Regions from separate parts of the Rhizobium sp. WSM4643 genome, predicted to be linked through region 2. Evidence: predicted binding sites of a transcription regulator. Region 2 holds the regulator's gene; each other region holds the start of a gene.
What was found. Region 2 encodes LexA, which represses DNA repair genes until DNA is damaged. Its sites were predicted from a motif close to TGTTCNNNNTGTGTTCNG; they were not measured.
Positions count from the first base shown of each region.

Region 1: N1937_RS20275 (ImuA family protein) is a predicted target of LexA. The motif match lies at 5,878-5,895, and genes of this name have one in related genera.
Region 3: recA (recombinase RecA) is a predicted target of LexA. The motif match lies at 8,064-8,081, and genes of this name have one in related genera.

Region 1 covers NZ_CP104040.1:4,095,430-4,105,504, forward strand. The annotation lists gene N1937_RS20255 (CrpP-related protein) at 1-17, shown strand, start outside; gene N1937_RS20260 (hypothetical protein) at 35-322, shown strand; gene N1937_RS20265 (error-prone DNA polymerase) at 377-3,640, opposite strand; gene N1937_RS20270 (DNA polymerase Y family protein) at 3,640-5,154, opposite strand; gene N1937_RS20275 (ImuA family protein) at 5,075-5,830, opposite strand; gene dinB (DNA polymerase IV) at 6,219-7,340, shown strand; gene N1937_RS20285 (MBL fold metallo-hydrolase) at 7,703-8,974, shown strand; gene N1937_RS20290 (hypothetical protein) at 9,023-9,742, shown strand; gene N1937_RS20295 (HEPN-associated N-terminal domain-containing protein) at 9,817-10,075, opposite strand, start outside.
Region 2 covers NZ_CP104040.1:1,809,304-1,819,378, reverse strand. The annotation lists gene N1937_RS09265 (SGNH/GDSL hydrolase family protein) at 1-523, opposite strand, end outside; gene N1937_RS09260 (pyruvate dehydrogenase complex dihydrolipoamide acetyltransferase) at 543-1,892, opposite strand; gene N1937_RS09255 (pyruvate dehydrogenase complex E1 component subunit beta) at 1,908-3,305, opposite strand; gene pdhA (pyruvate dehydrogenase (acetyl-transferring) E1 component subunit alpha) at 3,321-4,367, opposite strand; gene N1937_RS09245 (FtsB family cell division protein) at 4,513-4,833, opposite strand; gene eno (phosphopyruvate hydratase) at 5,022-6,296, opposite strand; gene kdsA (3-deoxy-8-phosphooctulonate synthase) at 6,439-7,284, opposite strand; gene N1937_RS09230 (VOC family protein) at 7,281-8,177, opposite strand; gene lexA (transcriptional repressor LexA) at 8,375-9,094, shown strand; gene N1937_RS09220 (ComEC/Rec2 family competence protein) at 9,075-10,075, opposite strand, start outside.
Region 3 covers NZ_CP104040.1:2,208,186-2,218,260, forward strand. The annotation lists gene N1937_RS11225 (hypothetical protein) at 1-192, opposite strand, end outside; gene N1937_RS11230 (NADP-dependent isocitrate dehydrogenase) at 380-1,591, shown strand; gene N1937_RS11235 (GNAT family N-acetyltransferase) at 1,663-2,109, shown strand; partial or broken gene N1937_RS11240 (glutathione S-transferase family protein) at 2,199-2,824, shown strand; gene N1937_RS11245 (AraC family transcriptional regulator) at 2,871-3,722, opposite strand; gene alaS (alanine--tRNA ligase) at 4,052-6,706, opposite strand; gene recA (recombinase RecA) at 6,861-7,949, opposite strand; gene N1937_RS11260 (carbohydrate kinase family protein) at 8,179-9,123, shown strand; gene N1937_RS11265 (pseudouridine-5'-phosphate glycosidase) at 9,210-10,075, shown strand, end outside.

The sequences.
Region 1 (10,075 bases), 2.3 Mb from region 2:
GTCCACTCGATGCGTAATGTCATAGCGCGTTCCAATGAAAAATGAACTCATCCACGAAGTCTGGCTCGATCCCGAACCTGATGGTCAGACGCTTCCTGGTCTTTGTCTTGCTGGCCCCATGGGCAATGATTTCAGGGCTCTCCTTAAACCAGAAGCGGTAAAGGTCGCCGAGCTGAGGGGACATAGCCATTTCGACGCCATGACCAAGTATTGGAAGCTTCAAGGCTGGGGCGAGTACGAGGCGGAATGTCCGCAAGATCACGAGCCCTATCCAGATGAATGGGCAGCAATTCAGCGCACTTTTCTCGATGGCCGAGATTGAGGTGCGGTCCGCAATCAGTGGCCGCAGTCAGAACCTTGTTTGCGCATCCCTCTCCTAATGGAAGTTTCGGCTCTTCACCTTGAGCTGATCAACGTGAAGGTCCGGCACGAAAATATCCCGCGATTTCATTCCCTGACCTAACGGCTCGCGCGAATCCGGCCTACCGGGCGTGCCATGAGCGAACTCATCTCCTCTCCCGGTCGGCAGCCGAAATTCCAGATCGCGATCTGCAAGGCCTGCCAGGCTTCCCGAGAGATCGAACAGCTGCTGGGCAACCAGATGAACGACACCGCCTTCCCGCTGAATGCGCCCATTGATTGCCAGCATTGAGGCTCCCAGCGCAACGCGCCGCGACCGCTCGAACAGCTTGGGCCAGATGACGACGTTGGCAACGCCTGTCTCGTCTTCGACGGTCATGAAGATCACGCCCTTTGCGGAGCCGGGCCGTTGGCGCACGAGAACCAGCCCAGCCGCCATCAGCCAGCGGCCGTCGCGAGCAGACATCGCCTCCGTGCAGGTGACGATCCGGCGTTCCGCGAGTTCTCGACGCAGAAAGCTGACAGGGTGTTCGCGCAATGTCAGGCCGGTATGCCCATAATCGAGGACCACGTTATGACCTTGTGTCATCTGTCGAAGTTCGACTTGGGGTTCCTGCTGCTCTGCAATCGTTCTCGCCTCCCGCTCGGCGGCCGCCGCAAACAGCGGCAAAGGCTCGTCTCGCAATGCTTTGATCGCCCAGAGCGCATCGCGGCGCTCCAGCCCGAGCGAGGGCAGAAAGGCGTCCGCTTCTGCCAGCTCTACCAGCGATGCAGCCGGAACGCCCGAGCGCCGCCACATGTCGTCGACGCTGTCGAAGGGCTGATCGGCACGCGCAGCAACGATCCGGGCAACGTCCGCTGTGGCGAGGCCGCGCACCATCCGCATTCCAAGCCGCACTGCATGTCGGTCGGTGTCCTCGACTGGTTCCAGCGTGCAATCCCATCTTGAGCGGTTGATGCATACCGGGCGAACCTCGACGTCGTGCTCCCTGGCATCGCGCACGATTTGGGCTGGAGCATAGAAGCCCATCGGCTGCGAGTTTAGGAGCGCTGCGCAGAAAACATCAGGGAAATGGCATTTGATGTAGCTCGACGCATAGGCGATCAGGGCGAACGATGCTGCGTGGCTCTCCGGAAAGCCGTAGCTGCCGAAGCCTTCGAGCTGGCTGAAGGTCTTCTCCGCGAACTCCGGCGAGTATCCGTTTCGTACCATGCCGGAGACAAGCTTGTCCTTGAAGCGGCTCACCCCTCCGGTGAACTTGAACGTCGCCATCGATTTTCGGAGTTGGTCCGCCTCACCGCCAGTGAAACCGGCACAAACCATGGCCACCTTCATTGCCGATTCCTGAAAAAGCGGCACCCCAAGCGTTTTGTGAAGCACCGCTTCCAGTTCGGGTGTTGGGTATTCGACCTTCTCCTTACCCTCCCGGCGACGGAGATAGGGATGTACCATGTCGCCCTGGATCGGACCGGGGCGAACAATGGCGACTTGGATCACCAAATCATAGAAGGTTCGAGGCTTTAGACGCGGCAACATTGACATCTGCGCCCGGCTCTCGATCTGAAAGGTGCCGAGCGTGTCTGCCTTGCGGATCATCGCATAGGTCTTGGGCTCCTCCTGCGGGATCGTCGCGAGATCGAGAGCGATGTCCTTCTCCTGGGCGAGGAAAGCAAAGCTCTTGGCCATACAGGTCAGCATACCGAGAGCAAGGACGTCCACTTTCATGAACTTCAGCGCCTCGACATCGTCCTTGTCCCACTCGATGACCTGGCGATCCACCATAGAGGCCGGTTCGATTGGAACCAGGTCGTCGAGCCGGTCATGGGTGAGCACGAAGCCGCCCGGGTGCTGGCCGAGATGGCGTGGGGCTCCCATCAGCTGTTGCGCCAGTTGAAGCGTCAAGGCGAGCCGCCGATCATCAGGATTGAGATTGAGTTCTCGGACCTGCTTTTCGCCGACGGCTTCCGACCATGCCCAGACGCCGGAGGACAGAGCCTTGATCAGGTCCTCGGGCAGGCCCAGCGCCTTGCCGACATCCCGTATCGCGCCCTTCGTCCGATATCGCGTGACCGTCGCGCAGAGCGCAGCCTTATGGTGTCCATAGGTGTTGTAAATCCATTGTATGACCTCCTCGCGGCGCTCGTGCTCGAAATCGACATCGATGTCCGGCGGTTCATCGCGTTCCTGGCTGACGAAACGCTCGAACAGAAGATCGTTGGTTTCAGGATCGATGGAGGTGACGCCGAGCACGAAACAGACAGCCGAGTTGGCCGCTGATCCCCGTCCCTGACACAGAATGCCTTGGGACAGCGCGAACCGGACGATGGAAAAAACTGTCAAAAAATAGGGGGCGTATCGCATCGTTTCGATCAGCGCCAATTCATGCCGGATGGTCTTTTCGACATGGGTGGGCAAACCATCAGGGTAGCGCACCTTCACGCCTTCCCAGGTGTAATGCTCCAACGACTGCTGGGCTGTCATGCCGGGGATCAGGGCTTCTTCCGGATACTGGTAGGTCAGCTCTTCCATGGAGAACGTACAGCGTTCGACGATCTCCTTGGTCCTGGCCAGCGCCTCCGGATATCGCGGAAACAGACGCTCCATCTCCTCCGGCGGCTTCAGAAACCGATCCGCGTGGCGCTGCCGTTCGAAGCCGACGTCATCGATAGTGGTCTTCGTGCGAATGCAGGTGACGACGTCCTGGAGCTGGCGGCGGGACGGCTCATGGAACAGCACGTCATTGGTGACGACGGTCTTGACCTTATGCCGAACCGCCATGTTCGAAATCTCGTGCAGGCGAACCTGGTCGTTCGGTCGACGGCGCAGGCATAGTGAAACATAGGCCCGGTCTCCGAAAACTTCGGACATCTTTCGGAGTTGGATAGCGCAGGTCTCATCCGGCAGATCGGGAACAAGCATGCCGAGCAAGCCCTCGGCGTAGAGTGCAACGTCTTCAAGGTTCAGAATGCATTTCGCCTTGCCGCCGCGCGACTTGCCGAGGGTCAGCAGCCGCGTCAAACGCGAATAGCCCGAACGATCCGTCGGGTAGACCAGGATCGACATGCCGTCCTGCAGATCAAGGCGACAGCCGACAACCAGCCGCAGGCCTGTGGCACGCGATGCCTCCAGTGCCCGGACGATACCGGCCAGGCTGTTGCGGTCGACGACGCCAAGAGCTTCGATGCCCATGAGCTTTGCGGTCGCGAACAATTCCTCAGCCGAGCTTGCGCCCCTGAGGAACGAGAAATGCGTGGTGACCTGAAGTTCGGCGTAGCGCATCAGGCAAAGACCCCGTGTAGGAACCACCGATGCGATCCCGTGTCCGCGTCAACGCCGTCACCTGATCGATAAATCCAATAACGTTCGCCGGTCTCGTCCTCGACCGTGAAATAGTCGCGGACGGCCGTCCACTCGGATGTTCGCTGCCACCATTCTCCGAATATCCTCTCAGGACCATCGGCACGTTTGACGCGCCTGCGTTTGCCGCGCCAGACGAAGGACACAGGGGGATGGTCGGGCAGGAGAGCGATTACCTCAATCGGCTCCGGGCGATCCATCAGGCGCACCGGCCGGGGCCAGGTCAGCGGCCATGTCCGCCCGTCTTCATCGGCGACCGGCGAGATGCGCTGTACTGAGCGCTCCGGCACATCACTGGAGACTGGGGCTTGCCGATAAATGCGGTGCGTTCCCCGGTTGCCCAGTACATCGATCAGGGAGGTGACATCGATTTCAGTGGCCTCCACGAGACTGGAAACGATCTGTCTGTCGTTCAGCGGCTCCACCATAGTTGCCGCAAGACTGAGTTTCTCGATGCCAAAGCCGGGATCGATCTTCTCAATTCGGTCGTGCAGGAGCTTCGTCAGCCAGGCGACATCTCGCACCGGCTTTGCTGTCCCCGCTCTGAGCGCCTGTATCGTGTTGTCGACACGATGGACAATAAGGTCGGTGCGCCGGACACCTAGCCCCTTGGCCTGCAGTTCGAGGCAGAGTGCTGGCACAAGCCGCGAGATATATTTTCCAATAGTCTCCGCAGCGCCAATCGGTTCAGCGAAGGCACGATGGACTTCGATGATCTCGGGACAGCGGATGGGATCGATGGGCTCGGCGATCCTGCCAAACATCTGGTCGAGACGACGGCCGATCTCTGGGCCGAAGCGCAGGGCAATCGGCGCACGAGGTGTCGCCGCCAGCTCGCCGACGGTTTTGAAGCCGAGCGTGCGTAGGCCGACAATCGTCTCGGCACTCAACCGCAATGCCGAGAGGGGAAGTCGTACAACAGCGTCGGCCGTCTTCCCTGTTGGAATGACCTTGATTTCCGCCGTCATGGATCGCGCCAACCCGAATGCAGCTCCCCAGGTATCGGCAATGACAGCACGAGCTGCCAGCCCGCGTGCACGAAACCGGTTCACGAGACCGGACAGCATCAGCTCTTCGCCGCCTTGCAGGTGATCGGCCCCTTCCGTGTCCATGACGATGCCATCAGGAGGATCGGTTGCCACAACCGGCGAATATTGCGACAGCGCCCAAAGCGTCAGGCGTTCCAGTGCTGCAAGATCGGCGACGGGGTCGGCGTCGACCATGTGGAGACCCTGGACCAATGCCTGTGCTTTTGCGGCTGCCATGCCAATGTACAGGCCGACCTTTGCTGCGTTCTGATCGACGGCAGACAGCCAGCGTTTCGAGCCACTCCGGGCGACAATGACAAGCGGCGCTTCAGCCGGAATTGACAGATCGGCGCGTCTGATCCGATCCGTTGCCAGCGTCGGAAAAAAGACTGATACGACCCTGGGCATCGCATGCACCTATTTCAAAATCCGCACTCTCGCCTGCCTTGACCCTGATCAGTTCTGCCAGCCATCGGGCCCGGCCGATACCGGGCACTGGAAGCGGGTCAGATGGCAGGACGGATATTCGCCATCGTGTTGCCGCCGCTGTTGGATGGCCAAAGTCTCCGGCCTCGGTCTGCCGCCGCCATCGTCGGATCACCAAGCCGATGGTGCCCGAGCTTTCGGCAGCAAGCTGCAGACGGCGAGATGCGACCATTGGCAAGCGCACCAGCTCGGCAACGACGGCTGCGAGCCCACCGAACCGCAGCGCTTCCTCGAAGGCTTCGAGAACAAGTTCTTCGCGGATCGCCTCAACGTAGATGACGCGATCCGGGTGGAGGCCGACTTGGGCCAGCGCCGGAGCGAAGAGGTCGGGGCGTGCCAGGCACCAAACGACCTTGCCTTTGGTTCGGGCCGCGACACCGGCCACAAAGAGCGCGGCTGCGGCTCCATCAACCGCCCCTGATCCGCCTCCGGCGAATTCGTGCAACGCGCCGTAAGCTAGCCCGCCACCCGGAAGCTGCGCGTCGATGTCGGCAACTCCGAATGGGAGGACCGTTTTAGGGCGAGCCACGGCCCCTTCAAGGTGCTGTATGCGATCTCGAAGGTCGGAAATGATCGGGTTCGCGCCGTTCTGCGCCATTCGAAGCCTTCTTCAAAACCAGTTTTCATCCCACTCGAAAGCGAGTATGTTCCTCTTTTGTTCCTTATCGAAATGTGAGTCAATGTGCATATAAAGGTGAGTGCTCCACGAACTGCAACCTGTCCACATGCCACTGAAGCCGAACTGCGAATGGATTCAATCGCGTAACAAGGAGCCGTCCATAGGCTCGAAAAATGTCATCGATGAGAAAATATACCTATGAGGAACAGCCCGCACTCCATGTCTACGGAGACTCGCAATTACTATCGAATGCAAGGCAGCTGGACATTCAAGGCGGATATCGCACCTGTTCGACCGGATTGCCGAGCTTGAATAATGAGCAGGAAATGCTCAGCTCACCGGCCGATGACCAAGGATATTGAGTGCGATGTCGCAACCTGATGCGGTGATATGCGATCTAACCCCCATCGCCGTGCAAAAACAGCGCAAGGTCATTCATGTCGACATGGATGCCTACTACGCTTCCGTCGAGCAACGTGATAACCCCGATCTTCGCGGCAAGCCAGTCGCTGTCGGCGGGTCAGACGCGCGTGGCGTCGTTGCTGCCGCAAGTTACGAGGCCCGCAAGTTTGGCGTCCATTCCGCAATGCCATCAGTGACTGCCAAGCGCAAATGTCCCGACCTAATCTTCGTCAGGCCCCGTTTCGATGTCTACAAGGCGGTCTCGCAGCAAATTCGGGAGATATTCGCCGAATACACGCCGATGATCGAACCACTATCGCTCGACGAAGCATATCTCGATGTCACCGACAATCTGAAGGGAATGAAAATCGCGACTGAGATCGCGCAGGAGATACGCGCCAAGATCAAGGCAGCGACCGGGCTGAACGCGTCTGCCGGAATTTCATATAATAAGTTCCTGGCGAAAATGGCGAGCGATCTCAACAAGCCAAATGGACAGGCGGTGATCACTCCGAAGAACGGCCCGGCGTTCGTGGAGGGCCTTCCCGTCAAGAAATTCCATGGCGTCGGTCCAGCAACGGCGGAGAAGATGCATCGACTTGGCATCGAGACCGGAGCTGACCTCAAAGCCCGCAGCCTCGACTTCCTGATCGAACACTTCGGCAAGTCTGGGCCTTATTTCTATGGCATCGCACGCGGCCTCGACGACCGGCAGGTCAAGCCAGATCGCGTGAGGAAATCCGTTGGCGCAGAAGACACGTTTATGGTCGACATCCATTCGTTCGATCCGGCCCGGGAAGGCATCCAACCGTTGATCGAGAAGGTATGGACCTATTGCGATGCCAATGAAATTAGCGCCAAAACGATAACGCTGAAGGTGAAGTACGCCAACTTCTCTCAGGTCACGCGCAGCAAAACCGTGGCCCTGCCATTTGAATCACTCAGTGACCTGGAGAATGCGGTGAACTTGCTTCTGCAGGCGATCTTTCCTGTCAGCCGAGGCGTCAGGCTTCTCGGCGTGACGCTATCGTCGTTGGAATCCAAGGCGGCCGCAAATGAGCGACCGCAGCTGCTGCTGTTCAGATAGTACAGGAGCAAACACCGCCACGCTCACCGCACGCGGAGTAGACGTTGGTCATCGCTCAGTGCAGCGTCGCTATCCACAACCGACTTCGATCACTGCGATAATGCTTTTCGATGCTCCTACAGACCGAGACTTTAAAGGTCGTGCTGGGAGCCGCCAGAGAAAAGGAGTTCCTAAGGCTGATTGCAGGTGACTAAACAGCGCCGTCAATAGCAGGTTTAAAAGTGCCTTCTTCATGATGGATAGCTTGATTGCTGCCCAGCCTTACATCTTTTCGCGCGAATCTTTTTGAGTCCAACAGTCGCTGTTGACATTCAGTCAACGGATTGTGCAATCGTTACGGGAAATGACTAGGTGAGCTAAAGTTGTTTATCAAAATCCCAAGATCGCGACCAGGCGAGGCAGATTTTCCACGCGTCCTCTACGTGCGGCTTACGCGCCTCGATTATTTGAGCGATAGCGAATACAAGCGTGCATCAATTGAGTTTGACGGAATCGATGCGGAAAAGGTTGATGGAATAACGGATGTCGAGGAGAGATTGTTTACTGAGTCTTCTCATCTGCCATTCGCTTTGATCCGTATCATTACTACAAGAAGGCGCTTCGAAGAAGTGTTGGGCGCTCCTCCGGCCGTAGGCACATGGTTTCGACTCAGGATCGAACCACAGGGTCCCGGTCTGATGACCTGGCAGGCCCAAATGGGGCCTGACGGTTATTATGCACAAAGCAGAATGTCGACGACCGGTGGCGGACCACTGCTCGATCCCTTGGAACCGCCTCGTGGTCCCTCGCCAAGGTCTCTTGGCGCAGCAGTAGCGAAAGAGCCGTTACCGACAAGCATCGCCGAGCTTTCAAACCGCTTCACAGTGGGGACGGATTGGACCCTTATTGAACAAATCCTGCAAGCGGTGCCACCGCCCGAAAAAATTGTTATCCGTGACGTGGGTCAGGCCAGTTTCGCATCGTTTCTCAATGATGCCGAGCAATCGTATCTCCATTTCGACACCGGCTTACCGGTTTCTTGGAATGCCCATACGGCTCCGAAGTCGATTGGGATAACATTCGCGAACGAACAGGTGGTTGTGCTCTCTCACTGGGATTGGGATCATCTGCACGCCGCCTTCAGCATCAAGCAGCTTCTAGACGCTAAATGGATTGTGCCGAGCCAAAGGCTTGGACCTGGGGCTGCACGTCTTGCCATGGCAATTGCCAAAAAAGGCAATCTGTTCGTTTGGCCAGCGGGCAAAACGTTCAACGGCTCGCACATGTGGATAGCAGAATGTAAGGGGTCGCCCAAGAATGCGAACAACACCGGCCTGGCGTTACGCGCGAAACTGCAGAGTGGTAGCGAGGCATTGCTATCCGGCGACGCAGACTATTCAAATATCCCAATGAGCTTGAAAGCTCCCGCCGATTTTCTGTTGGTAACACACCACGGCGCAGCAATGGCCCAGGGGAGCACGCCTATTGGCCGAGCGAGCAAAACAGGCTTTGCTGCTGTCTCCTATGGAGCTGGTAATTCCTATCGGCATCCACATGACGCGACACAGCAGCATCACACTTTGGCCGGTTGGGGCCACTGGAGAACAACGGCACGTCGCCCTTCAAGGCCGAGAGATAACCGTTACTTCACTTGACCAAGCAGCGCGTGACATCCGGATTTAAGCTCGCACGAGGTCATTGGGATGTCGCTTCTTAGAAATTCTATCGTCCACGTTGGTTCCTGGGCCGCCCTCGTCGGCTTCAGCCTCTGGACCTACTACGACCCAGGTTTCGAGCCAGTCATCGGGCTGATAGCGGGCGTCGTCGGGATTGTGACCAATGTTGAGGATTTTCCGCTTGGTCGCGGAAGTCGTCGGAAACTGACGCCGGAAAAGAAGATCGAGTTGCGCGACAAATGGGGGCCAGTCTTTAAGGATTTTTTCCTGAGGGCCGCTCGTGATAGCTATCGCACGGATGTCATCGTGCATGACGTCGCCCGCCTCGATCATTATCCCGACGTCGAAGAAAAGGGGAGCGGCATCTCGCCATGGTTTCGCGTGGGCTTCATGGGAACCTATCAACGCGGCATCCTGCTTGGGCTTAGATGGACATACTTGAAGCAGGGCGCGGATGGCAATTGGCATGAATATCAGCTCGACCGGCCAGATGACGTCATAAAGGTGATCCTTCTCGCTGAAGTGCCTTACGAATTAATCGAGTCCTTTAATCCCGATGGCGACAATTTTTACCACAAGCCGCATCTCTACCTCCATTTCGACTACGGCGGACAGCCGTACGAGCGGCTATTTTACGGTGAGCAAAGGCGACTCTTTGAGGATTCGCCATTCTTTTACTCTCAAATTGCAGAGTTCAAGCCGCCGCCGTGGATTCAGCGGTTGAAGGAAAAGTACCGTCTTTTCTGAAGTTCACATAGCGACGGAAACTTTGCGCCAACGAAAATCCCAAACTGAACGCGGCGATTCGGAACGAGTTAGACCTATATTCTCATCTGTTTGACCCCGACCAAACGAAGCCACGGATTTGACTGCTCGTAAGGTTCAGGCATCACGGCGTCGAAGACGTCAGATTGGTTTGCAAACAACACGTAGTTCGTTCCCTTTTCACCAGTCGCGCTTCGATAACGCAGCCCATCTATACAACCGCCGTCAAATTCGAAGTCGCGGAGAAACTCCGTGAAAACCTGGGTCGGGATGTAATCGACGTTCACTCGATCATTTCGTTCCACCGGTTGGATG
Region 2 (10,075 bases):
AGAAGCCACAACCGAGTTCGTCGGCAAGATCACGATAAAGCGTTGCAAGCTTTGCCGATTCCTCGATGCCGCCGGGAAACGACGCGGCGAAGGGCACATTGCCCGTCGCACGGATCGCCGGCGGCGCCACGATCAGAATCTCCGGCCCATCGAATTCGAAGGGCCAGGCGTGATTGCGGATCAGCCGCACGAGCCGGCTGATGCCCTGGCATGCGGCAAAGGCCGAACCCGCCACAACCGGCTTCATATCGTTGGTGCCGAGCAGAAGGACAACGAGGTCGAGCGGCGCATGCGTCTGCAGGACCGTCGGCAGGATGCGCGCACCGTTGCGGTCGCAATCGGCCAGGTGGTCGTCGAAAGCGGTCGTGCGACCGTTCAGGCCTTCGGCGATGACGCGCGCCTCACTGCCGAGCGCGGCTTGAAGCACGCTCGGCCAGCGATTCTTGTAATCATGACGGCCGATCGTCTCGGCGTCATAACCCCAGGTCAGCGAGTCGCCATAGCAAAGAACGGTCTTGGTCATTTCCGCCTCCGCGCCGCTATCAGACAAGCATGCCCATCGGGTTCTCGATGTAGCCCTTGAAGGCCTGGAGCAGTTCGGCGCCGAGCGCGCCGTCGACGCAGCGATGGTCGGTCGAGAGCGTGACTGACATCACGGTGGCGATCGCCATTTCGCCGTTCTTGACGACGACCCGCTGTTCGCCGGCACCGACCGCGAGGATCGTCGCATGCGGCGGGTTGACGACGGCCGCGAAGTTCTTCACGCCCATCATGCCCATGTTGGAGACCGAGCTGGTGCCGCCCTGATATTCCTCAGGCTTCAGCTTGCGGTCCTTGGCCCGCTTGCCGAGATCGCGCATCTCGTTGGAGATCGTCGACAGGGTCTTTTCCTCGGCCTTGCGAATGATCGGCGTGATCAGGCCGCCGGGGATCGAGACCGCGACGCCGACATCGGCATGCTTGTGCTTGACCATGTTGCTGTCGGTCCAGGAAACATTGGCATCCGGAACGTCGCGCAACGCCAGCGCCATGGCCTTGATCACCATGTCGTTGACCGAGAGCTTGTAGGCCGGAGCGTTGTCCTTGCGCGGGGCCGCATCGTTCAGCTGGGCGCGTAGCGCCAGCAGTGCATCGAGCTCGCAATCGAGGCTGACGTAGAAATGCGGGATCGTCTGCTTGGATTCGACCAGGCGCCTGGCGATCGTCTTGCGCATGCCGTCATGCGGCACGAGCTCGTAGGAGCCAGGTTCGAAGAGCTTGAGCACGGCCTCTTCGGAGGCGCCCTTCGGTGCAGCGGCGGCCGGAGCCGGCGCGGCGGTCGCGGATACAGGCGCGGCAGCGGCCTTGGCGCCACCACCGGCAACGGCGGTTTCGATGTCGCTCTTGACCACGCGGCCGTGCGGGCCGGAGCCTGCGACCGCCGAAAGGTCGATACCCGCTTCCTTGGCCAGCCTGCGAGCGAGCGGCGAAGAGAAGGTGCGGTTGCCATGAGACGAAACCGAGGCGGGCGCGGCGGTGGTTACAGGTGCAGCAGCCGGAGCAGACTGGGCCGGAGCCGGTGCAGCCTCGGCTTTCGGCGCGGCTGCACCGTCGGTTTTCGGTGCCGGAGCGGCGGAACCCGCACTGCTTGCGGCAGCGGAGACATCCTCGCCATCGGCGGCGAGAACCGCGATCAGCGCATTGACCTTGACGCCTTCGGTGCCGGCGGCAACGACGAGCTTGGCGACCGTGCCTTCATCGACGGCTTCGACTTCCATCGTCGCCTTGTCGGTCTCGATCTCGGCGATCACATCGCCAGACTTGACCTTGTCGCCTTCCTTGACCAGCCATTTGGAAAGATTGCCTTCCTCCATGGTCGGAGAGAGGGCGGGCATCGTGATATTGATCGGCATCGAAACACCCTCCCCTTATTTGTAGCAAACAGCCTTCACCGCATCGACCACTTCGCCGACGTTCGGAAGGGCGAGTTTTTCGAGATTGGCGGCGTAAGGCATCGGAACGTCCTTGCCTGCGATCGTCAGGATCGGCGCATCGAGATAGTCGAAGGCCTGCTGCATGACGCGGGTGGCGATTTCGGTGCCGACGGAGGACTGGGGATAACCCTCCTCGACGGTGACCAGACGGCCGGTCTTCTTCACCGATTCGATGACAGTCGGCAGGTCCATCGGGCGGATGGTGCGAAGGTCGATCAGTTCGACGTCGATGCCGATCTTCTCGAGTTCGGCGACAGCCTTGGTGGCATAGCTCATGCCGATGCCGAAGGAGACGACCGTGACGTCCTTGCCCGGACGATGGATGCGGGCCTTGCCGATCGGCAGCACGAAATTGTCGAGCTTCGGCACGTCGAAGTGCTGACCGTAGAGAATTTCATTTTCGAGGAAGATGACCGGGTTCGGATCGCGGATTGCAGCCTTCAGCAGGCCCTTGGCGTCGGATGCCGTATAGGGCATGACGACTTTCAGGCCGGGAATGGCGCTATACCAGGCAGCATAATCCTGGCTGTGCTGGGCGCCGACGCGAGCGGCTGCACCATTCGGGCCGCGGAAGACGATCGGAGCGCCCATCTGGCCGCCGGACATATAAAGCGTCTTGGCGGCGGAGTTGATGATCTGGTCGATCGCCTGCATGGCGAAGTTGAAGGTCATGAACTCGACGATCGGCCGAAGGCCGGCCATGGCTGCACCGACGCCGACGCCGGCAAAGCCATGCTCGGTAATCGGCGTATCGACGACGCGGCGGGGGCCAAATTCCTGCAGCAGCCCTTGCGTGACCTTGTAGGCGCCCTGGTATTCGGCGACTTCTTCGCCCATGACGAAGACGTTTTCGTCGGCGCGCATTTCCTCGGCCATGGCGTCGCGCAGCGCTTCGCGCACGGTCGTCGACACCATTTCGGTGCCGGCCGGGATTTCCGGATCGTTCTGCACCTGGGCTTTCGGCTCGGCCGGAACGGGTGCGGATGCCGGAGTTGCGGCAGCCGGCTTTTCCTCTTGCGCGGCCTGCGGTGCAGCAGCAGGAGCCGGCGCTGCTGCCGGAGCGGACGCAGACATGTCGGATGCGGATTCACCGTCCTGCAGGAGAACGGCGATCTTGGCGTTCACCTTGACGCCTTCGGTTCCGGCAGGAACCAGAAGCTTGCCGATGACGCCTTCGTCGACGGCTTCGACTTCCATCGTCGCCTTGTCGGTTTCGATTTCGGCGATCACGTCGCCTGAGGTGACCTTGTCACCTTCCTGCTTCAGCCATTTGGACAGTGTGCCTTCTTCCATGGTCGGAGAGAGGGCGGGCATGAGGATATCGATAGGCATGGGTTCCCTCCCCGATTAGAGCAGAATGTCGGTATAGAGCTCGGATACATCCGGCTCCGGATCGGCCTGGGCGAAGTCGGCGCTGTCGGCGACGATGTCGCGGACATCCTTGTCGATCGCCTTCAGATCGTCTTCGGAAGCCCAGCCCTTTTCGACGAGGCGTGCCTTCACCTGTTCGATCGGGTCATGCTCGGAGCGCATCTTCTGCACCTCGTCCTTGGAGCGATACTTCGCCGGGTCGGACATGGAGTGACCGCGATAACGATAGGTCAGCATTTCGAGAATGATCGGGCCCTTGCCGGAACGGCAATGTTCGAGCGCTTCGTCGGCGGCCGCCTTGACGGCGCGGACGTCCATGCCGTCGACCTGAATGCCGGGGATGCCGAAGCCGGATCCGCGAAGCGAATAGTTCGACTGCGCGGTGGCGCGGGCGGTCGAGGTGCCCATGGCGTAACGGTTGTTCTCGACGATATAGACGATCGGCAGCTTCCAGAGAGCCGCCATGTTGAAGCTCTCGTAGACCTGGCCCTGGTTGGCAGCGCCGTCGCCGAAATAGGCAATGGAAACATTGTCGTTGCCGCGGTAGCGGTTTGCGAAGGCAAGACCCGTTCCGAGCGAGACCTGGGCGCCGACGATGCCGTGACCGCCGTAGAAATGCTTCTCTTTCGAGAACATGTGCATCGAGCCGCCCTTGCCGTGGGAATAGCCGCTGCGACGCCCGGTCAGTTCCGCCATGACGCCGCGCGCTTCCATGCCGGTTGCCAGCATATGGCCGTGGTCGCGATAGGCGGTGATGACCTGGTCGCCTTCCTTCTGCGCCATCTGCATGCCGACGACGACAGCTTCCTGACCGATGTAGAGGTGACAAAAGCCGCCGATGAAGCCCATGCCGTAAAGCTGACCGGCCTTCTCCTCGAAGCGGCGGATCAGCAGCATCTCGCGATAGGCCTTCAGCTCTTCATTGCGATCGAAGTCGGCTACCGGGCCGCCATTCGATGCTTTGGCTGCCGGTTTTGCTGCAGTTTTGCGGCTGGAAACGGTCGCGGTCTTTCGCGGCGCCATTCAACCCTCCCTATGGGTTTGTCGTTTCTTGGTGGCGCGTACCATAGGGAAGAAACATGACCACAGCAATGCCATAATTGCATGGCTCATATTCCGCTCTAAATTATTGGAAAAACAACGGAAATTCCAATTAACCTGTTTTCGGTTAATTGGAGTAATGGTTGAAGACGACGATCTCGTCCGCACGCGACATGTTGAGCTGATAACGCGCTTTTTCGTCCAGCATATCCTTGTCGAGCGAACCGTCACTCAGCAGCGCGACCTGATTTTCCAGATGTTCGCGCTTCGCCTTCAAGACTGCAAGCTCTTTTTCACGCGCGACACGCTGATGCTCGAACGTCTCCGTCGCGCGCAGGCCGTAATCGCCATGGATGCAATGATAACCGAAATAGGAAAGGAAGGCGACCGTCATGGCCGGAATGACGAAGCGACCGATCTTTCTCTTCTTATGATGCTTTGTCCACATACACGCATGCTCTTGAACGCATTACCAATTCGTTCAATCTAACGCGCAGAGATTAACCGTTCGTTGACTCTAAAAACCGCGCAATAAAAAACCCGCGCCGGTGAACTGACCCCCGAAAGTTGGACATCCAACCTTCGGGGGTCAGTTCACGGGAAGGCGCGGGTCAAGCCATTGGAAATCAGATCCGATCAGCCGCGAATGATCGAGCGGCCGGCATACTGGGCCTGCGGGCCGAGGCCCTCTTCGATGCGGATCAGCTGGTTGTACTTGGCAAGGCGGTCGGAGCGCGACAGCGAGCCGGTCTTGATCTGACCGCAGTTGGTGGCGACCGCGAGATCGGCGATGGTCGAATCTTCGGTTTCGCCGGAGCGGTGCGACATGACGGCGGTATAGGCCGCCTTGTGCGCCGTGTTGACGGCGTCGAGCGTCTCCGTCAGCGTGCCGATCTGGTTGACCTTGACGAGGATCGAGTTGGCGACGCCCATGCGGATGCCGTCGCGAAGACGGGCGGAGTTGGTGACGAAGAGATCGTCGCCGACGAGCTGGGTCTTTTTGCCAGCCAGGTCGGTCAGCGTCTTCCAGCCGTCCCAATCGTCTTCGGCCATGCCGTCCTCGATCGAGATGATCGGATACTTGCCGGCGAGCTCGGCCAGATATTCGGCCATGGCGCCCGATTCCAGCGTGCGGCCTTCACCTTCGAGAACGTATTTGCCGTCCTTGAAGAATTCGGTCGAGGCGCAGTCGAGGCCGAGGCACATGTCGTCGCCCGGCTTGTAGCCGGCTTTCTCGATCGACTTCATGATGAAGTCGAGGGCTTCCGGCGCGCTCTTCAGACCCGGTGCGAAACCGCCTTCGTCGCCAACATTGGTGTTGTGGCCCTGGCTAGCAAGCTCCTTGCGCAGCGTATGGAAGACTTCCGAACCCATGCGCACGGCTTCGGCGATCGAATCGGCGCCGACCGGCAGGATCATGAACTCCTGGAAATCGATCGGGTTGTCCGCGTGGGCGCCGCCGTTGATGATGTTCATCATCGGCACCGGCAGCAGGCTGGCGGAAGCACCGCCGACGTAGCGGTAGAGCGGCAGGCCGGACGCCTGGGCGGCAGCCTTGGCGACGGCGAGCGACACGCCGAGGATGGCGTTGGCGCCCAGGCGCGACTTGTTCGGCGTGCCGTCCAGCTCGATCATGATGTTGTCGATCTGGATCTGGTTTTCGGCGTCGATGCCGCCGATCGCGTCGAAGATCTCGGTGTTGGCGGCTTCGACCGCCTTTTCGACGCCCTTGCCCAGGTAGCGCTTGCCGCCGTCGCGCAGTTCGACCGCCTCATGCGCGCCCGTCGAGGCACCCGAGGGAACGGCCGCGCGGCCCATGCTGCCATCTTCGAGATAGACATCGACTTCGACGGTGGGGTTGCCACGGCTATCGAGAATCTCGCGGGCGATGATATCGGTGATTGCAGTCATGGGTTCTTCCTGCTCGGTGGGTGATAAGTCGGTTCGAAACCTGTCTTAGTCGAAGGCGTGCAAATTACAATGCTGCAATTTCCAGCCCTTCGGACCGTGTTCGGATCTCGCCTATAGCACGATCATGTCAGGCTGTTGAACGTCAAGCCTTGGCGACCGCATCGAAGGCGAGTAGCTTTTCAAGCAGCCGCGGCATGTCCTTGAGATAGACCATGTTGGGGCCGTCGGAAGGTGCATTGTCGGGGTCCTGGTGGGTTTCGACGAACACGCCGGCGATACCGGTAGCCACCGCTGCGCGCGCCAGCGTTTCCACGAATTCCCGCTGACCGCCGGAGGATTCGCCCTGCCCGCCCGGCTGCGCCACGGAATGGGTCGCATCGAAGATAACGGGGGCGCCCATCGCCGCCATGATCGGCAGCGAACGCATGTCGGAAACCAGCGTGTTGTAACCGAAAGAGGCGCCGCGCTCGCACAGCAGCACGTTCGGATTGCCACTGGCATTGAGCTTCTTCAGGACGTTCTTCATATCCCAGGGAGCGAGGAACTGGCCCTTCTTGACGTTGACGACGCGGCCGGTCTTGGCCGCGGCAATAAGAAGGTCGGTCTGGCGGCAAAGGAAGGCCGGGATCTGCAGGACGTCGACGATCTTTGCCACCTCGGCGCATTGTTCGGCGGTATGAACGTCGGCCAGGACGGGAAAGCCGAATTCCTTCTTGAGGTCGGCAAAGACCTCCATGCCCTTTTCGATCCCGATACCGCGTTCGGCCGAGAGCGAGGTCCGGTTCGCCTTGTCGAAGGAACTCTTGTAGACGAGGCCGATGCCGAGCCTTCCGCAAAGCTCCTTCAGCGTGCCGGCAACCATGAAGGCGTGGTCGCGGCTCTCCATCTGGCAGGGACCGGCAATCAGCGACAGGCGGCCGGTATTGGAAAAGGTGACCTGGCCTTGGCCTTCGCCGACCCTGACGTCGGAATTCGTATCAGTGCTCATCGTGTTTCCTCGAAGGCGAAGAGCGTGCCCTGCCCGGGCGCGGGCTTCACCAGAATGCGATTGTTCTTGCGCGTGTATGTCACCCCGTTAGCAGCCAAATGCGCTTCTGTCACGGCAAGATCGGCAACAGCAAAGAGGATTGCCCGGCCGCGCAGGCCGCGATCTGCGGATGAGCCGGCGATGTCGAAATAGGCCTCCAGCCCTTCTGGCGTCATCAGACCGATTTTCGCATTCGACGCCGCGACATTGACGCCGAAACCGGTTTTCTCGACTGCCGATTGCGCCGCTGCAAGGCCGACGAAGGCAGCGAATGCGGCCGGTTCCGGCGCGCAAAGCGCGATCTCCGTTATGCCGGTCACGCCATTGGCATGCGTCTCCAGCGCGGCGCGGTCGGCCGGCAGCGGATTGATACGCTCGACGGTGAAGAGCAAGAGATCAGGCGCGCGCAGGTCGCCGGCAAAAGCCAGCTTGAAGCCGGCAATCGTCTCGGAGCCGTCCGGCATCGTCATCGGCCGGGTGAACTGCAGCATCTCCCCGGCGCTCGACCCGTTGCCGACGAAATCCTGATGATCGATGCCGGCATCCTTGCTGCCGAAGGCCACCGCCGAAAGCCCCTCCGCGCCGCAACGGAAGCGGAAAGCCCGGTTGCGAGCGGTGAAGACATTGCCTCGTCGCGCCGATGCCTCGCTCTCCTCGACGCTCGCGATCCCGAGCGGCTCCAGATAGGTCTTGTCGGCAAAGAAGACGCAGGCATTCTCCGTCCCGAAGGGGTGGCGCGCATCGGCGGCAACGGTGAAGCCGAGCTTGCCGAGCCTTTCGCGCGCCAGATCGATGTCGACGACCGGCAGCACGACATGATCCAGCGGGTACGGTTTGGTGGAATGCGTGTTCATCATATCCCTCCTCAAATCGGCAAGAGATGTGCGACAGCGCCACCCTCAATGCAAGACATGTGTCCAATCCGGCGAATGAAAATAAGAATCTCGACGAGTTGGTGCCAAGTTTTACGGAAATTTAGCTACTTGCGGAACACATATGGAACATATAGTGTCTGTTCTGGATTTGTTTCAATCACGAGGTCACAACGTCGATGCTCACGCGCAAACAACAGGAGCTTCTCCTTTTCATTCATGAGCGCATGAAGGAATCCGGCGTTCCGCCATCTTTCGACGAAATGAAGGATGCCCTGGACCTCGCTTCGAAGTCCGGGATTCATCGCTTGATTACAGCGCTCGAGGAACGTGGCTTCATTCGCCGCCTACCGAACCGGGCCCGCGCGATCGAGGTCATCAAGCTTCCGGAGGCCTACAGCCCCAGCATCCAACCGCGGCGTGGCTTTTCGCCGAGCGTCATCGAGGGCAGCCTCGGCAAGCCACAGCCGGTCGCCGCTCCTGCCCCTGCAAAACCCGTCGCCGACAACGGCAACTCAGTCTCCGTGCCGGTCATGGGCCGCATCGCCGCCGGTGTTCCGATCTCGGCGATCCAGAACAACACCCACGACATCGTCGTTCCGGCCGACATGCTCGGTTCCGGTGAACATTATGCGCTGGAGGTCAAGGGCGATTCGATGATCGATGCCGGCATCTTTGACGGTGACACCGTGATCATCCGCAACGGCAGCACCGCAAGTCCTGGCGACATCGTCGTTGCTCTCGTCGACGACGAGGAAGCGACACTCAAACGCTTCCGCCGCAAGGGCGCCTCGATCGCGCTCGAAGCCGCCAACCCGGCTTACGAGACCCGGATTTTCGGGCCGGACCGTGTCAAGGTTCAGGGCAAGCTCGTCGGTCTTATTCGCCGCTATCACTGACCTTGGCTAGACCGGGCTCGGTAAAACTATTGCTGCGCCAGTCATAGGCGCGATGGCGCATCCATGGCCGCGACAATGCATCGAATGCGGTTGCGACCTCCAGGCCGGCGCCCGTGAAACGCAACTCGACGGAACCGGTCCTGCGCAGCGTTTCACCGGTGAAGAGCGTCGCACCTGAGCGGCAGCTGTTGAAGCGCAGGCGGACCGACGTCACGACGATATCGGCGGCGTCGCATGCCGGGCCGAGATAGGCGGCATTGTCGATGACGGCCACGACATGGCCATTGCCAAGCCTTGATGCGCACCAGGCCTTCTTGACGCAGGAAAAGCGGTTTGTGTCGCCGGCCGCTGCGGCCGCTCGCATCGCGGTCCTCGCCTCGTTCTGCTGATCGCGGGAAAGCCTGACGCGGCGGTCTTCTCCCTCCGGCGGGATAGCAGGACCATCCAGCATCTTCGGCGGATCATGCGTCGGCAGGACCAGCGCTCTCTGCCATTGGTCGAAGATGAAATCCGGCGGTCGTTCACGGTTGGACGCCATTGCTGCCGCCTCGACGACCGCGACGAGATTGCCATCCTCCGAAATCACCAGATCCGGCGGCCGGGGAACCGGTAGAAGCAACAGGATGAGCGTCGAGACTGCGATGATCGATGTGCCGGAATGGCGCAGTCGCGTCCGGAGCAGCGTCAGCAGAAGAAAGCCTGCCACGGCGACCGCGAAATACCAGCCGGGCAAGCGGCCAACGTCGATATTGCCGCCCCAGCCGGATACCGTCTTTGCGACCGCGATCACCAGATCGAGGCCGAATCCGACGACCTTCCAGGCCCAAACATCCAGACCGAAAGGCATGAGCAGCATCGCCAGCAGCCCGGCCGGCATGACGATAAAGGAGATGATCGGCATCGTCGCGAGGTTTGCCGGCAGGCCATAGGCGGTCAGGCGATGAAAATGCTCGATCGAAAACAGCGCGGTTGAAAAGCCGC
Region 3 (10,075 bases), 400 kb from region 2:
CGCGACGAAATCGCGGCTGTAGAGATGGTCGAGCCGGCCCGCATCGAAGATGTCGGTCCAGTCGCTGTTGTTGTCGGCCCAGTTGCTCTTGGTCGCCTCCATGATCTCCTTCACGGGAGCAATCATGTCGGCGGCGTGACCGTTGCCGGAAAAAGCGATAAGGCTTGCGATAACAACGGCGATTGTCTTCATGGTCGAATATTCCGGGGGCAGCAGTTGGGCCGGAGACTAGCCGAAATCTGACACTTGGCAATGGCGGCAAAAACGCATTCCGAAACCGGTTGCAGCTTTGCGTTCCCGGTTCACAATGCTATAGCCCTCCTCATCACGTCACCCACCTGGGACCACGTCCCCATCCAAGCTCGAACGAGGCAGATACATGAACAAGATCAAGGTCGCCAATCCCGTCGCCGATCTCGATGGCGATGAAATGACGCGCATCATCTGGCAGCTCATCAAGGATAAGCTGATCCATCCGTACCTTGACCTCGACATCGACTATTTCGACCTCTCGGTCGAAAACCGCGACGCCACCAACGACCAGGTCACCGTCGACGCCGCCAACGCCATCAAGAAGTACGGCGTCGGCATCAAGTGCGCGACGATCACGCCGGACGAAGCCCGCGTCAAGGAATTCAACCTCAAGGAAATGTGGAAGAGCCCGAACGGCACGATCCGCAACATCCTCGGCGGCGTCATCTTCCGCGAGCCGATCATCTGCAAGAACGTGCCGCGCCTGGTTCCCGGCTGGACCAAGCCGATCGTCGTCGGCCGCCACGCCTTCGGCGACCAGTACCGCGCCACCGATTTCAAGTTCCCCGGCAAGGGCAAGCTGACGATCAAGTTCGTCGGCGAGGACGGCACGGTCATCGAGAAGGAAGTCTTCAACGCGCCGGGCGCCGGCGTTGCCATGGCCATGTACAACCTCGACGAATCGATCCGCGAATTCGCCCGTGCTTCGATGATGTACGGCCTGATGCGCAAGTGGCCGGTCTATCTGTCGACCAAGAACACCATCCTCAAGGCCTATGACGGCCGCTTCAAGGACATCTTCGAGGAAGTCTACGAGAGCGAATTCAAGGATCAGTTCAAGGAAGCCGGCATCACTTACGAACACCGCCTGATCGACGACATGGTCGCCTCGGCGCTCAAGTGGTCGGGCGGTTACGTCTGGGCCTGCAAGAACTATGACGGCGACGTCCAGTCCGACACCGTCGCTCAGGGCTTTGGCTCCCTCGGCCTAATGACCTCGGTTCTGCTGACGCCCGACGGCAAGACGGTCGAAGCCGAAGCCGCTCACGGCACGGTTACCCGCCACTACCGCCAGCACCAGAAGGGCCAGGAAACCTCGACGAACTCGATCGCCTCGATCTTCGCCTGGACCCGTGGCCTGGCGCATCGCGCCAAGCTCGACGACAATGCCGAGCTTGCCCGCTTCGCCGCGACGCTCGAAAAGGTTTGCGTCGACACCGTCGAATCCGGTTTCATGACCAAGGACCTGGCGCTGCTGATCGGCCCCGACCAGCCGTGGCTCTCGACCACTGCCTTCCTCGACAAGATCGACCAGAACCTGCAGAAGGCCATGGCGTAAGCCGGCCTTTCCGAGATAACATCGAAGCGGCGGGGATTTCCCCGCCGTTTTCATTTTGGGAGAATGAACCGATGACGGCCATCCTGCGACCGCTCGAATCCTCTGACCGCGCCGCTTGGGAACCCTTGTGGGAGGCCTATCAGCGCTTCTACGAAGTGGTCATCCCGCCCCAAACCACCGATCTCACCTGGGCTCGCTTCCACGATCCTGACGAACCGATGCATGCGCTGGGCGCCTTCGACGAAGACGGCCATCTTGTCGGCATCGTCCATGCCATCTTTCATCGCTCCTGCTGGCTGCCACAATGGACCTGCTATCTGCAGGATCTCTATGTCGACAACAGCTACCGCGGGCTCGGCACCGGTGCCGCATTGATCGAGGCCGTCGCCGATCTTGCCCGCGCAAACGGCGCAGGCCGGCTCTATTGGATGACGCACGAAACGAATGCAACGGCCCGCCGGCTCTACGACAGGATCGCCGAGCGCTCGGGTTTCATCCAGTACCGCAAGACGCTTTAAAGGCCTGGGGTTGCACAAGGGCCCCGCCGCACTATTGATTCCGGGGAACGGCAAGGCCGCAGAATAAACGGGAACATGAGGAGGATCTCATGACTGAAGATTTGGTATTCTATACGAACCCGATGTCGCGCGGCCGCATCGCGCGCTGGATGCTGGAGGAGATCGGCCAGCCCTATCGCACCGAACTCCTGACCTTCGGCGAGACCATGAAGGCGCCGGAATATCTCGCGGTCAATCCGATGGGCAAGGTGCCGGCAATCCGCCACGGCGATACCATCGTCACCGAATGCGCGGCGATCTGCGCCTATCTCGCCGAGACCTTCCCCGAAAAGGCCCTGGCGCCGAGGCCGGAGGAGCGCGCCCGCTATTACCGCTGGATGTTCTTTGCCGCCGGTCCGCTCGAATCGGCGGTGACGATGAAGGCGCTCGGCTTCGAAATTCCGAAGGAACGCCTGCGCATGGCCGGCTGCGGCGGTTTCGGCGATGTCATGAACACGCTTGAAATGGCGGTCTCGGGCTCGACCTATGTCGCCGGCGAGCGCTTCACCGCCGCCGACGTCTATGTCGGCGCCCATATCGGCTGGGGCCTTGGTTTCGGCAGCATCGAAAAGCGCCAGGCCTTCGTCGACTATTTCGGCCGCATCAGCGAGCGTGAGGCCTACAAGCCGCGAATGAGTTGGACAACGAGGCAGGCAAGACGATGCAGGCCGCTTGACCCTGAAACCGGCGCGGCTGCCAGACCGCGCCGGGGATATCTGCCGTCAGACAAGCGGCATGTGAATGTCCGTCAGAAGCTCGGTCGGCGGCACCTCGCGCGGATTGTTGAGATACTCCTCGAACATGACCCTGTCCTTCAACTGCCGACCGGATTTCGGCAGCCATTCTGCAAAGAGCCACTGATAAGACTTGGGCATATTGGCATAGGGACCCTTGTGGCGCAGCACCGCATAATCGCCGCCGTCGATCGTGCGCCGCTCGAACGGCGCCGCCGCCGGCACTTCGGCAGCGCCGGTGACGCAGGCGATCGAGCGCAGCTTTTCCTCCGGTACGATATCGGGATCGTCGAGATAGATGCCGATCATCCGCATCTCGGGCTTGGCGAGGCCGCGAGCGTAAAGCGTGCCGAACAGCGTCTCGAAGGCTTTGTCGATATGCATGTAGGAACCGGTATGAGGCACACCGATCATCTCGATCGGTCCGATCTCGCGTATGGTAACGTCTAACATGACTTTGGTCTTTCCGTTGGGTGAGGGTTCAAAGGCTGTGTGGCTTCCCTCTTTCCGATAGCGCGCCGGCGGCATGCCGTAGACCGACTTGAAGATACGATTGAAGGATTGGAGATTGGAATAGCCTGATCGCTTCGCAATTTCGCTGACGGCAAGCTCCGTGCGGACGATCTCGCCCGCCGCGTGATGCAGCCTGAGCCGCTTGACGGTGGCCGCCAGCGTCTCACCGTAGATCGCCCGGTAGATCCTGTGCCAGTGATAGCTCGACATGCAGGCGATCTCGGCAAGCCGCTCCATATCCAGCTCCTCGTCGAGGTGGTCGTGAATATAGGCCGAAACCCGTCTCAGACGGTTTTCATAAAGTGCCCATGCCGTTTCGCCATTCATGTCGGAACCTCGTGCAAATCGATCGGCTTGAGAGAACCATAACCCGATTTGACAAATCCTGCGGAGTTGCTGGCTCCGCAAGGCCAACGCCCAAGAGAGCCTCGCTGAGGCGCCCCGAAGGGGCCTCGAAGGACGAGACGGGTGCTCCTGCATCTCCCCAAACTCCTTTATTCCTGTGCTTGTCACAGGAATCCAGCCACGGCGCTTCCGCGCCGTGAATGAATCAGCACCCAAAGAGAGAAAGAGTCCTTCGCGCCCAACGACTTGGGCGCACTGGATCCCTGTGACGAGCACAGGAATAAGGGACGAGAGGCGACGTAATCGGCAGTTCAGCCGGCTAGTGCCACGGCAACCGCCTCGATCGCTTCGTCGGCCTTCGAGCCGTCGGGGCCGCCGGCCTGTGCCATGTCGGGGCGGCCGCCGCCACCCTTGCCGCCGAGGGCGGCCGAGGCGATGCGGACGAGATCGACGGCGCTGTAGCGCTGCACCAGATCCGGCGTTACCGCCACGACGGCACTTGCCTTGCCGTCGTCGGAAACGCCGATCAGCGTGACGACGCCCGATCCGATGCTGGTCTTGCCGTCATCGGCAAGACCTTTCAAATCCTTGGGATCGACGCCCGATATCGCCTTGCCGAGGAACTTGACGCCGGCAACCTCGCGCACGGCATCGGCCGAGCCGCCCTGCCCGCCGCCCATGGCGAGCTTGCGCTTGGCGTCAGCCAGTTCCTTTTCGAGCTTGCGGCGCTCGTCCATCAGCGCCTCGACGCGCGACAGCACTTCGCCGGGCTGCACCTTCAGCGACGTGGCGAGCGCCTTCACGCGTTCGTCCTGTTCGGCCAGATATTCGCGTGCCAACTCGCCGGTGACGGCCTCGATGCGACGGACGCCGGCGCCGACGGCGCTTTCGCCGAGAACGCGGATCAGGCCGATCTGGCCGGTGGCCCCGACATGCGTGCCGCCACAGAGTTCGATCGAATAGGGCTTGCCGGCCTTGACGCCGCGCACGCCCTCGCCCATCGCAACGACGCGGACCTCGTCGCCGTATTTCTCGCCGAACAGCGCCATCGCGCCTTCGGCGATCGCATCGTCGACGCTCATTAACCGCGTCGTAACCGGCGAATTCTGCAATACGATCTCGTTTGCCATGTCCTCGACGATCTTCAGTTCCTCGGCCGACATCGGCTTCGGATGCGAAACGTCGAAACGCAGGCGCTCGGGCGCGACCAGCGACCCCTTCTGCGCCACATGGGTGCCGAGCACTTCGCGCAGTGCCTCATGCAGCAGATGCGTTGCCGAGTGGTTGGCGCGCAGCCGCGACCGGCGGGCATGATCGACCGTCAGCACGACGGCATCGCCATCCTTGACCACGCCGTCGATGACAGTACCCTGATGCACGAACAGGCCTTCGCCCCTCTTCTGCGTATCTGAAATCTCGATCTTGCCGTGGTCGGACGAGATCACGCCGGTATCGCCCATCTGGCCGCCGGATTCGCCGTAGAACGGCGTCTGGCTGACGACGATCTGCACCTTGTCGCCGGCCTTGGCCTCGGCAGCGACGGCGCCGTGCTTGACGATTGCCTGCACGACGCCTTCAGCCGTTTCGGTGTCGTAGCCCAGGAATTCGGTTGCGCCGTGTTTTTCCCTAAGCTCGAACCAGACGGTTTCCGTCGCCTTCTCGCCGGAACCGGCCCAGTGCGAGCGGGCTTCGGCCTTCTGGCGCTGCATCGCATCGGTGAAGCCGGAGATGTCGACGCCGATCTCACGGGCACGCAGTGCATCCTGCGTCAGATCGAGCGGGAAGCCGTAGGTATCGTAGAGCTTGAAGGCGGTCTCACCATCCAGCATGTCGCCCTTGGAAAGATCCGTCGTCGCGTCCGACAGAAGCGACAGGCCGCGTTCCAGCGTCTTGCGGAAGCGGTTTTCCTCCAGCTTCAGCGTTTCCGAGATCAACGCCTCGGCGCGCACCAGTTCCGGATAGGCGCGGCCCATCTGCTGCACCAGCGTCGGCAGCAGCTTGTAGACCAGCGGTTCCTTGGCGCCGAGCAGCTGTGCATGGCGCATGGCGCGGCGCATGATGCGGCGCAGTACATAACCACGGCCCTCATTCGACGGAAGCACGCCATCGGCGATCAGGAAGGCCGAGGAACGTAGGTGGTCGGCGATGACGCGGTGGCTGGCGCTGCCTTCCGCCTTGACGCCCATCGTGTCCTCGATGGTGCCGATCAACGTGCGGAAGAGATCGGTGTCGAACACGCTCTGAACGCCCTGCAGAACGGCGGCCATACGCTCCAGCCCCATGCCCGTATCGATCGACGGGCGGGGCAGCGGGTTGCGAACGCCGGGTTCGGTCTGCTCGAACTGCATGAAGACGAGGTTCCAGAACTCCAGGAACCGGTCGCCATCTTCCTCCGGGGAGCCCGGAGGGCCGCCCCAAACATTCTCACCCTGGTCGATGAAGATTTCCGAGCACGGGCCGCAGGGGCCGGTATCGCCCATCTGCCAGAAATTGTCGGAGGTCGGGATGCGGATGATCTTGTCGTCGGAAAAGCCGGCGATCTTCTTCCACAGCGTCGCAGCTTCTTCGTCCTCGGAATAGACGGTCACCAGCAGGCGGTTCTTCGGAAGGTCGAAGCCTTCGGTGACGAGCTTCCAGGCAAGCTCGATCGCATTCTCCTTGAAATAGTCGCCGAAGGAGAAGTTGCCGAGCATCTCGAAGAAGGTCAGGTGGCGTGCAGTATAGCCGACATTGTCTAGGTCGTTGTGCTTGCCGCCGGCTCGCACGCATTTCTGCGAAGACGTCGCCGTTGAATAGGGACGCTTTTCGAGGCCGGTGAAGACGTTCTTGAACTGCACCATGCCGGCATTGGTGAACATAAGCGTCGGGTCGTTGCGCGGCACGAGCGGGCTCGACGGAACGATCTCGTGGCCGTTCTTCTTGAAATAGTCGAGGAAGGTCGACCGGATATCGTTCACGCCGCTCATGCTATGCCCTTCAATGCTGCCGGAGGCAGGTAAATACAAATCCATCGGCTTTTAACGTTCGCCTCCGCCACTGTCCAGCAGACAAACAAAGCCGGCCGCATTCTCATCAGGGAATGCGGCCGGCTTTGATGTTTAAAAGAACCGAGCGTGAAAATCACATTTCCGCGGCGGAGTCGCCATCATCCGGGTCCGGTCCGCCATTCTGCAGGAAGCGGTCGGCAATCAGGCCAGCATTCTGGCGCAGCGACAGTTCAATCTCGCGGGCGAGATCCGGATTGTCGCGCAGGAAAGTCTTGGCGTTTTCGCGGCCCTGGCCGAGGCGCTGGCTGTTATAGGAGAACCAGGCGCCCGACTTTTCGACGATGCCGGCCTTGACGCCGAGATCGACCAGTTCGCCGGTCTTGGAAACACCCTCGCCGTACATGATGTCGAACTCGACCTGCTTGAAGGGCGGCGCCATCTTGTTCTTGACGACCTTGACGCGGGTCTGGTTGCCGATCACCTCTTCGCGCTCCTTGACCGCGCCGATGCGCCGGATGTCGAGGCGCACGGAGGCATAGAATTTCAGCGCATTGCCGCCCGTCGTCGTTTCCGGCGAACCGAACATGACGCCGATCTTCATGCGGATCTGGTTGATGAAGATCACCATGGTGTTCGACTTCGAGATCGAAGCGGTGAGCTTGCGCAGCGCCTGGCTCATCAGTCGTGCCTGCAGGCCGGGAAGGCTGTCGCCCATCTCGCCTTCGATTTCGGCGCGCGGCGTCAGGGCAGCGACGGAATCGACGACGAGAACGTCGACGGCGCCGGAGCGCACCAGCGTATCGGTGATTTCGAGCGCCTGCTCGCCGGTATCGGGCTGCGAGATCAGCAGGTTCTGCAGGTCGACGCCAAGCTTGCGGGCATAGACGGGATCGAGCGCATGTTCGGCATCGACGAAGGCGCAGATGCCGCCCTTCTTCTGCGCTTCGGCAATCGTCTGCAGTGCCAGCGTCGTCTTACCGGAGCTTTCCGGTCCGTAGATTTCGATGATGCGGCCCCTCGGCAGGCCACCGACGCCGAGCGCAATATCGAGGCCAAGCGAGCCGGTCGAGATCGTCTCGATCTCGACAACATTCTCGTTGGAGCCGAGTTTCATGATCGAGCCCTTGCCGAACGACCGCTCTATCTGTGAGAGTGCCGCTTCAAGCGCCTTGCTTTTGTCCACCGATTTGTCCTCTACCAGCCGCAATGAATTCTGAGACATCCCATCCACCTTTAGGTTATTGAAGCCGCTCTAGCAATGTCGAGTTTGTACTCCATTTGTTCCATTCTCGCAATAGGCGATCAAACAGTTGAAAGAAAAAGGTAAAACGACACGTGTTCTGCATTTGTTTTATCGATAAAAAGCAACGGCTTAGGCCAGAAATGCCGATTCGGCCGCGGAAGGGCGCGCTGTATCGATTCGTCCTTCCGGCATCGGGAGAGGGGATCGGATGAAGAAAAAGATTCTTGTTCTCGGCGGCGCCCATATCGATCGGCGCGGCCGCATCTCCGGCGAGACGGCACCTGGCGCCAGCAATCCCGGCACATGGTTCGAGGAGCCGGGCGGCGGTGGCTTCAATGCGGCGCGTAACCTCTCAAGGCTCGGTTTTCAGGTGACGATGATCTCGCCGCGCGGCGGCGATCCGATGGGCGAGACGGTTGGAGAAGCTGCCGATTTCGCCGGCATCGACGACCGGCCCTTCGTCTTCCTCGACCGCAAGACGCCGAGCTACACGGCGATCATCGAGAAGGACGGCAATCTGGTGATCGCCCTTGCCGACATGGATCTTTACCGCTTCTTCGTGCCGCGGCGTCTCTCCATCCGCTGGGTGCGGGAGGCCTTCGCCGCGCATGATTTCATCCTCTTCGACGCCAACCTGCCGGAAGAGACGGTCGCGGCGATCGTCGCAAAGGCGCATTCGCTAGGCAAGCCCGTTGCGGCAATCGCCATCTCGCCGGCCAAGGTCGTCAGGCTGAAACCCTGCATCAGGAATATCGACTACCTGTTCCTGAATGAGGCTGAAGCCGCCGCCCTTGCCGGTGCACTGCCGGAAGACGCCGCCGGCTGGCCACCTTTGCTGAACGAGATCGGCATCCGGAACGCCGTCGTCACCCGCGGCCGGCGCGAACTCGTGGCGCTTTGCGAGGGCCGCGCCGTGACGCTGCAGCCGCCGATCGCCGACATCGTCGCCGATGTCACCGGTGCCGGGGATTCACTTGCGGCCGGCACGCTCGCCGCATTGATATCAGGCCTGCCGCTCGAAGAAGCTGTTCGCCACGGCACTGCAGCCGCCACGCTGACCGTGCAGTCGCGGCATGCCGTCAACGAAAATCTGACGCCCGATCTGCTGAATGAGGCGCTTGCTCTTGTTCCCAAGGTCAGAATTCTGCATTGAAGCGGCCAATTAAATAGTTGCGCATGATGTCGTCCGAAAACCGCTCGCACCTCGGCATCATGCTCTGTCGATCACAGGACAAGACCATGACCAAGCCCATCTCCCCTCTTCTGCCGATCGCCTATTCGAAGGAAGTCGCCAGCGCCAAGCAGCGCGGCGCGCCACTGGTGGCACTGGAATCGACGATCATCACCCACGGCATGCCCTATCCCGGCAACATCGAGATGGCCCGCAGCGTCGAGGCGATCATCCGCGAACAGGGTGCGGTGCCGGCAACGATCGCTGTCATTCACGGCTCGCTGCATATCGGCCTGGAAGCTGCGGAACTGGAGCAACTCGCCAAGGCGACGGAAGTGATGAAGGTGTCGCGCGCCGATCTCGCCTTCGCCATCGCCGAGCGCCGTACCGGCGCCACCACGGTCGCGGCGACAATGATTGCGGCGGCGCGCGCCGGCATCCGCGTCTTTGCCACAGGCGGTATCGGCGGCGTGCATCGCGGCGCCGAGGAAAGCTTCGATATATCAGCAGATCTCGAGGAACTCGCTCGCACCGGCGTCATCGTCGTCTGTGCCGGCGCCAAGGCGATTCTCGACATTCCGAAGACGCTGGAAGTGCTGGAAACCCGTGGCGTGCCTGTCGTCACCTATGAGAGCGAGGAATTCCCCGCCTTCTGGTCGCGCTCCTCGGGTATTCGCAGCCCGCTGTCGCTGAACAGCCCGGCCGCCATCGCCAATTTCCAGACGGTGCGCGAACAACTCGGCGTCGACGGCGGCATGCTCGTCGCTAACCCCGTGCCGGAGGCGGACGAGATTCCGAGCGAAGAGATGGAAATCTATATCGAGCGGGCGCTTGATAGCGCCGAACGCGACGAAGTGACCGGCAAGGCGGTCACACCCTATCTTCTGTCGACCATCTTCGACCTGACCGACGGCCAGAGCCTCAAGACCAATAT